2 regions of the Vogesella perlucida genome follow, and region 1 is predicted to be linked to the other one. Evidence: predicted binding sites of a transcription regulator. Region 1 holds the regulator's gene; the other holds the start of a gene.

The links. The regulator sigma-54, encoded in region 1, starts transcription at its own class of promoters, with help from an activator protein. The targets are predictions, from matches to a motif close to CTGGCACGCTTCATGCTT.
Region 2: nirB (nitrite reductase large subunit NirB) is a predicted target of sigma-54. The motif match lies at 2,390-2,407, and genes of this name have one in related genera.

What each region holds. Positions count from the first base shown of each region.
Region 1 covers NZ_CEETRO010000011.1:66,415-70,626, reverse strand. Annotated here, with positions in the region: gene ptsN (PTS IIA-like nitrogen regulatory protein PtsN) at 1-446, opposite strand, end outside; gene hpf (ribosome hibernation-promoting factor, HPF/YfiA family) at 785-1,105, opposite strand; gene ACZ9XP_RS15295 (RNA polymerase factor sigma-54) at 1,165-2,568, opposite strand; gene lptB (LPS export ABC transporter ATP-binding protein) at 2,574-3,302, opposite strand; gene lptA (lipopolysaccharide transport periplasmic protein LptA) at 3,299-3,799, opposite strand; gene lptC (LPS export ABC transporter periplasmic protein LptC) at 3,789-4,212, opposite strand, start outside.
Region 2 covers NZ_CEETRO010000002.1:429,225-433,436, reverse strand. Annotated here, with positions in the region: gene nirB (nitrite reductase large subunit NirB) at 1-2,233, opposite strand, end outside; gene ACZ9XP_RS04400 (ABC transporter ATP-binding protein) at 2,586-3,377, opposite strand; gene ntrB (nitrate ABC transporter permease) at 3,379-4,212, opposite strand, start outside.

The DNA of each region.
Region 1 (4,212 bases):
GCGTTTCCGGTGAGTAACTCGTACAGGGTTACAGCGTCGCAACTGGCCATTTTTTCACGCAGGCTACGGCTGGAGAACAGCTGGGCCAGCTCGGATAGCACCTGCAGGTGCAGGTCGGTAGCCTGCTCAGGCACCAGCAGGACAAACAGCAGGTTAACCGGCTTGCCGTCGGGCGAGTCGAACGGTATCGGGCTGGCCAGGCGGATAAACACGCCGGTGGCCTCTTTCAGGCCTTTTACCCGGCCATGCGGTATGGCTACACCCTGACCCAGCCCGGTTGAGCCCAGCTTTTCGCGGGCAAACAGGCTGTCAAAGATGTCACTGCGGGCAATGCCATGGCTGTTTTCAACCATCAGGCCTACCTGTTCGAACAGGCGCTTCTTGCTGGATACGTCTACATCCGCCAGCACGTTTTGCTGCGGAAGAATCTTGCCAATCAAGCTCATGATTTACATTTGCCGGAAAAAACCGTCGGCCATTCTACGCCGAGTCGGCTGTTTGCAATAGGGCAGGATAAGACCTGCCTGGGCCGGATAAGTGCCGCTGGCCAACGCCGGATATCCGCTCGTACAGAGGCAGGCTGCGGGTACTGCCTGTATTGGCAAGCCGGCTATTCTGGTGCGTGGCACAGTTTGGTTCGGGGCCAAATGTGGGCATGCGCATTTTGCCCTGTTTGGCGCATGGTGCTGCATTGAAATCGGTGTGACAGGCAAAAAATAGTCTGGCTGCGGCAGGAAAACAAAAACGGGAGCCTGGTGGCTCCCGTGTTGTGCATCAATGTGCCTTACAGGGTGGCGTTGACCTGTTGGGCGTTAACCCGGTGTTCACCCTGTTTTTCCTTGAACTTCAATACCTGACGGTCCAGTTTATCCATCAGTGTGTCGATGGCAGCGTACATGTCGGCTTCTTCCGATTCGACATGAATATCTTTGCCTGCCAGATGAACGTTGACCTCCGCTTTTTGTACCAGTTTATCAACCGACAGCGTCACGTTAACGCCAATGACATTATCTACGTGGCGGGTGATGCGTTCTAGTTTGCTCTCGATGTATTCGCGAATCGATGGGGTAACTTCGAGGTGTAGACCGGTAATTTTGAGGTTCATACCCTGACTCCTTCTGTTAACAGTGCGGTCGGGCTGGCCGCACCGGTGTTTTGGCACTTCTATAAGGCCTTGCGAAGGCTAACTGGCGGAATCTGCATAGCTTCACGATACTTGGCTACCGTACGTCTGGCAACCTGAATACCCTGTGCCGTGAGCTTGTCGGCGATGGCGCTGTCCGATAGCGGTTTTTTGCCATCTTCGCCATCAATGATCTGGCGTATCAGCGCCTTGATAGCTGTGGCAGAGCACTCGCCGCCACTATCCGTTTCCAGGGCATTACCAAAGAAATATTTCAGCTCGAACAAGCCCCTGCTGCATAGCAGATACTTCTGGGTCGTAACTCTGGAAATGGTGGATTCATGCAAACCCAGCTCGTCTGCGATGTCTCGCAATATCAGCGGGCGCATGGCCACTTCACCGTGTTCAAAGAACGCTTGCTGCCTTTCAACTATAGATTCCGACACTTTCAGGATGGTGTCAAACCGTTGCTGAATGTTTTTTACCAGCCATCTGGCCTCTTGCAGTTGGCCCGAAAGGTTGTGGCTGTTGTCCCGTTGCTGCAGCATGTTTGCATACAGCTGATTTACTTGAAGTTTTGGTAGCGAGCCGCGATTGAGCTGGGCAACCCAGCGCCCGCCGCGCCGCACGACATGGATATCCGGCGCGACATAATGTGTCTCGCCCTGGTCAAAACCACTGGTGGGCCTGGGGCGCAGCGTGGCAATAAGACTATGCGCGGCGCGTAATTCGGCTTCGCCCACACCCAGGATTTTCTTCAGCCGGGTGTAGTCACGGCTACCCAGCAGCGCCAGGTGTTCTCCTGCCAGCTTGCGGGCCAGGGGGAGCGATGGGGTGTGCGCGGGCAGGTTGGCTAGCTGTAACGCCAGAAACTCTCCCAGGTCGCGGCTGCCTATGCCCATGGGCTCAAATTGCATCATGAGCTTGCGCAGGGTTTCCAGCTCTTCGGTTTCGACATCCAGCTCCAGCGGCAGTTCGGCCGCTACCTCTTCCAGCGGTGTTTGCAGGTAGCCATCGTCGTCCAGCTCGTCTATCAGCAAAGCCAGCAGGGCACTATCGCGGCGGCCCAGCTGGGTTTCCCGCATCTGTGCCGTGAGGTGTTCGCGCAGGGTGGGGCGGCAGGGGGCATTGAGAATGGGGTCGAATTCGTCGTCGCCATCGTGGCTGCCGCCTCCGCCTCCACTACCCCAGTCCGTGAGCTCCATGCTGTCTTGCTGGCGGTCTTCGGCGGTGTCGTTGCTGCTTTCCTGGGTAACGGGCGCATCACCTTCTGCTGGCGGGCTATCGCTACCGTCGCTGCGCTCCAGTAGCGGGTTTTCCAGCAGGTAGCGCTCCAGTTCGCTGGACAAGTCCAGTGTGGACATTTGCAGCAGTTTGATGGACTGCTGCAGTTGCGGGGTCAGGGTAAGCTGCTGGCTGACTTTGAGCTGGAGGGTCTGTTTCATTTCGCTTACAGGTGGAAATGCTCGCCCAGGTAAACCTGGCGAACCTGTTCGTTATTGACCAGTTCGTCTGGCAAGCCGGAGGCCAGCACGCGGCCTTCGGAAATAATGTAGGCACGGTCGCAGATGCGCAGCGTTTCGCGCACATTGTGGTCGGTAATCAGCACCCCGATACCGCGCTCTTTCAGGAACGAGATGATTTTCTGGATGTCGATCACGGCAATCGGATCCACACCGGCAAAGGGCTCGTCCAGCAGAATGAAGCGCGGTTTGGTGGCCAGCACGCGGGCAATTTCCACACGGCGCCGCTCACCGCCAGACAGGGCCATGGCGTTGGTTTCGCGCAGGTGGCCGATGTTCAGGTCATCCAGCAGCAATTGCAGCTCATTATCCAGCACCTCACCGGACAGACCGGCCACTTCCAGTACCGCCTGGATGTTTTCCTCTACCGTCATCTTGCGGAAGATGGACGCCTCTTGTGGCAGATAACCCAAGCCTAGCCGTGCACGTTTGTGGATGGGCAAGTGGGTGATGACTTCACCATTGAGCGTGATTTCACCGGCTTCGGCAGCGACCAGCCCGACCACCATGTAAAAGCTGGTGGTCTTGCCGGCACCGTTCGGGCCGAGCAAGCCGATGACCTCGCCACTGGCGATATCCATGGAAACATCCCGTACGACGGTCCGCTTCTTGAAGGTTTTTTTCAGGTGCTGGATGCTCAGCCGGCTTTGGCTCATGGTTTTTCCTGCGGCTGAAGGATGATGGTGACGCGGCCGGAGGTGTTGCTGCCGCCCTGGCCTTTCACCTGGTAAATCTCGGTGGCGGTGTTGTAGGTGATCTGTTCGCCGGTGACCACGTCTTTACCGCGCTTGACTTGCGCTTTGCCGCTCAGTACCACGGTATTGCTGGCCGAGTCGTAATCTACACGGCTGGCCTGACCGTCTATGTATTCAGCCTGGCCGTCCAGTTTCTGGCGGAAGTACACCGGGCTGCCGGTGGCTTGCAGCTTCTGGCGGCGGTTGGCGTCTTGCGTGGCAACGGTTTTTTGTGCGCGCAGGCTCAGGGTACCCTGGGTGATGATGACATTGCCCTCAAACACGTTGATACCCTGTTTTTGGTCCAGCGATGCGCTGTCGGCATTCACTTCGATAGGTTTGCTGCTGTCGGCTTTTTCGGCGAATGCAGGGGTGCAGACGGTACCGAGTGCCAGCGCAAGCATCAGGCTATGGCGCATAGGAAATCCTTACTCGAGATAGCAGTTTCAGCTGCCCCGCGGGGTGATTGTAATAGAAGCCGATAGCGTTGATACGCGACTGGCCATCGTCAATGGTCACCGGGGCCTGGTTGCTGAGAATGCCACTCTGGCTGTTTACCCGTAGCGAGGGGGTTTGCAGATGAATGGCGGCTTGCTGGCCCATGGGCTGGCGCAGCATGTCGACGTGGCCTTCAAACAGCCCGATACCGGTACTGCGGGCGTAGCGGCCCTGGTCGGCACGCAGGGTGTAGTCCAGCTGGCCGTTGCGGTATTGCTTTACATCGGGCTGCTGCATGTAGACCTGTTCGGTTTGTGGCAGCTTCCACATTTTGCTGGCGTGCAGCCGTTGCAGTGGCTGGCCTTGTTCGTCGAAACGGGTGGCCTGCAGCTTG
Region 2 (4,212 bases), on a different contig from region 1:
CCTCCTCGCGGTACAGCTGCAGGAAGGCGCCGCTGTACTGCATGACCTCGTCGTGCGTTTTCACCTTGCAGAAGAACTCCGCCACCTCGGTCTTGATGCCGCCGTTACCGCCGATGTAGAGCTCCCAGCCGGAATCCACGCCGATGATGCCCACGTCCTTGATGCCGGATTCGGCGCAGTTGCGCGGGCAGCCGGATACCGCCAGCTTTACCTTGGCCGGGCTCCACATACCGAACAGGTCTTTTTCCAGGTCGATGCCCATCTGCGTGGAGTCCTGGGTGCCAAAACGGCAGAACTCGCTGCCGACACAGGTTTTCACCGTGCGCAGGCTTTTGCCGTAGGCGTGACCGGACGGCATGTCCAGCTCGCGCCATACCGCTGGCAGGTCTTCTTTTTTGACGCCCAGCAAGTCGATACGCTGGCCGCCGGTCACCTTCACCATCGGGATGGCGTATTTGTCGGCTACGTCGGCAATACGCCGCAGCTCGGCCGGGTTGGTCACCCCGCCCCACATGCGCGGGATCACCGAATAGGTGCCGTCTTTCTGGATATTGGCGTGCACGCGTTCGTTGATGAAGCGCGCTTGCGGGTCGTCCGTGGCTTCGCCCGGCCAGGTGGAAATCAGGTAGTAGTTCACCGCCGGGCGGCAGCTGGCGCAGCCATCGGGGCTACGCCAGCCCAACACACGAAAGGTGTCGGCCAGGCTGGTCAGATGCTGTTCGCGGATGGCGGCCCGCAGCTGGCCGTGGGTCATGTCGCTACAGCCGCAGACCGGCTTTTCCGACTTGGGCTTCACATCGGCCGCACCGCCCACACAGCTGATCAATATCTGCTCCACCAGCCCGCTGCACGAGCCGCAGGAGCTGGCGGCCTTGGTGTGCTTCTTGATGTCATCCACGGTAAACAGCCCTTTTTCCTGGATGGCCTTGACGATAGTGCCCTTGCACACACCGTTGCAGCCGCACACCTCGGCCTCGTCCGGCAGGCCGGCCGCGCGGTTCTGCCCCTGGTGGCCGGTATCGCCCACCGCGCCCTCGCCCAGCATCAGCTGATCGCGGATGGCGTGCACCGACTGCTGCTCGCGAATCAGGCGGAAATACCAGGCGCCGTCGGCGGTATCGCCAAACAGGCAGGCACCCACCAGTTTGTCGTCTTTGATGACCAGCCGTTTGTAGATGCCGGCCATCGGGTCGGACAGCGTAATGTCCTCGCAGCCGTCACCGCCCATAAAATCACCAGCAGAAAACACATCCATGCCGGTGACCTTGAGCTTGGTACTGGTGGCGGCAGGGACATAACGGGCAATGCCCAGGCTGGCCAGATGGTTGGCCGCCACCTTGGCCATGTCGAACAGTGGCGCCACCAGGCCGTAGCTGACGCCACGGTGGCTCACGCACTCGCCCACGGCATAGACGCGCGGGTCGAAGGTTTGCAAGTGGTCGTTTACCACCACGCCACGGTTGCAGTGCAGGCCGCTGGCCTGCGCCAGAGCGTCGTTGGGGCGAATGCCCACGGCCATCACCACCAGCTGCGCCGGTACGCTCTCGCCATCCTTGAACTGCACCCCGGCCACGCGGCCATCGGCCCCGGCCACCAGCGCGGCGGTTTGCTTTTGCAGCAAAAAGCGCAGGCCCTTGGCCGCCAGGCTTTGCTGCAGCAAGTTGGCCGCGGTGCGGTCCAGCTGTCGCTCCAGCAGCCATTCGCCCAGGTGCACTACCGTCACCTGCATGCCGCGCGCCAGCAGGCCGTTTGCCGCCTCCAGCCCCAGCAGGCCGCCACCGATGACCACCGCGTGGCGATGGTTGGCCGCCGCATCAATCATGGTTTGCACGTCGGCAATATCACGAAACGTCACCACGCCGGGCAGGTCGTTGCCCGGCACCGGCAAGATAAACGGGCTGGAGCCGGTGGCCAGCAGCAGCCGGTCATAGGGCACGCTGCGGCCGTCGGCGGTGTGTACCAGGCGGCGGCCACGGTCCAGCGCCACCACCGGCTGGCCCAGGTGCAGGGTAATGCCGTGTGCGGCGTACCAGCTCTCCTCGTTCAGCATGATATCGGGCAGGGTTTGTTCGCCGGCCAGCACCGGCGACAGCATGATGCGGTTGTAGTTGGCGTGCGGCTCGGCACCGAATACGGTGATGTCGTAGGCGTCCGGCGCCAGCGCCAGCAGCGCCTCCAGCGTGCGCACACCTGCCATGCCGTTGCCCACCATGACCAGTTTGGGTTTGTTCATTGCCTTGCGTCCTTTCCAGCCGGCTGCGCCACCGCGGCGTTGCTGCGGCACGGCCAAAAAAAAAGCCCGCTACCGTGGGCACCCCCACGGTAGCGGACTTCCTTGTCCCGCTCTTGCGCCGCCATTGGCGCAAGAGACCTTTGCGTATTCTGGCTAGAGCAACTGCCGTGCCAGCCTGGCAGTACTGTTTCAGCCGCTTTTGCGGCCAACCCTGCCTAGCCCTGGTGCAGCGCCGCACCAGTTTGCTGCATGCCGGCCTGTTTGCCCCGAGGCAGCGCAGCCAGACACGCCCATGAAAAAACCGGGCACGGGGCCCGGTATCAACGCGCTTGGCGGGACAAACTGTTTTCGGTTAAGCCGCTTCCCGCTTGTGCTTCTGGTACAGAAAGTCCAGCACCGCGCTGCGGCAGGCGTGGTAGGCCGGGTCGCTGGCCAGTGCCAGGCGGCTGCGCGGGCGTGGCAGGTCTACCGACAATATCTCGCCAACAGTAGCCGCTGGACCGTTGGTCATCATTACGATGCGGTCGGACAACAGCACGGCTTCGTCCACGTCGTGCGTCACCATCACCACCGTGCTGCCGGTTTTTTCCACGATCTTGACCATCTCGTCCTGCAGGTTGGCGCGGGTCAGTGCGTCCAGCGCGCCAAATGGCTCGTCCATCAGCAGCACTTTGGGCTCCATGGCCAGCGCACGGGCAATGCCCACGCGCTGCTTCATGCCGCCCGATATCTCGTGCGGGTGCTTGTCGCGGGCGTGCTGCAGGCCCACCAGCGCCAGCGCCTCTTCGGTACGGGCGGCCAGCTGCGCCTTGCTCTCCTTGGCACCAAACACGCGCTCTACCGCCAGCAGGATATTGCCGTAGCAAGTAAGCCACGGCAGCAGGCTGTGGTTCTGGAACACCACGGCGCGCTCTGGGCCGGGCCCGTCGATCTCGCGGCCATTGCACAGCGCTATGCCATCGCTGGGGTCCAACAGGCCGGCGATGATGTTCAGCACGGTGGATTTACCACAGCCGGAGTGGCCGATCAGCGATACGAACTCGCCCTGGCGGATGGTCAGGTTCACGTCCTGCAGTGCCACGAAGCGGCCTTTTTTGGTATCGAAATGCTTGCGGATGTTTTCCAGCTCGACAAAGCGGTCCATATCAGTTCTCCTGCCCGAAGCTGGCCTTGCGCGCCAGCCATACCAGGGCTTGTTCCAGCAGCAAACCCACCAGCCCCACCACGAAGATGGCGATCAGGATGTGCTCCACGTTCAGATTGTTCCATTCGTCCCATACCCAGAAGCCCAGGCCCACGCCGCCGGTGAGCATCTCGGCGGCCACAATCACCAGCCAGGCCGTGCCCACCGCCAGACGCACACCGGTCAGCATGTGCGGCAACGTGGCCGGCAGCAGGATGACGGTAAACACCTTCCACTCTGATAGCCGCAGCACGCGCGCCACGTTCAGGTAGTCCTGCGGTACGGCACGCACACCGGCAGCGGTGTTGAGGATCATCGGCCAGATGCTGGAAATAAAGATGACCCAGATCGACGCCGGGCTGGCGGCCTTGAACACCAACAGGCCAATAGGCAGCCAGGCCAGCGGGCTCACCGGGCGCAGCAGGCTGATCACCGGTGCCGTCATGCGCGCCAGAAAATCAAAGCGCCCGATCAGGAAGCCCAGCGGAATACCCACCAGCGCCGCCATGCCAAAGCCCATGCCGACGCGCCCCAGCGACATCAGGATGTTCCAGCCTATGCCCTGGTCGTTGGGGCCGTTCTGGTAGAAGGGATCGGCAAACAGCTCGCGCGCCGACGCCCAGGTACTGACCGGGCCGGGCAGGCTGCCGCGGCTCAGCTGCGACACCAGCGTCCACAACAGCAGAAAAGCCAGCAGGCCCAGTAGCGGCGGCACCACGGCACGCAGCAGCGGCACCACCGGTGCCAGCACGGGGGTGGCGGCCAGGCGGGCCACCGGCGATACCGGCTTGCGGCG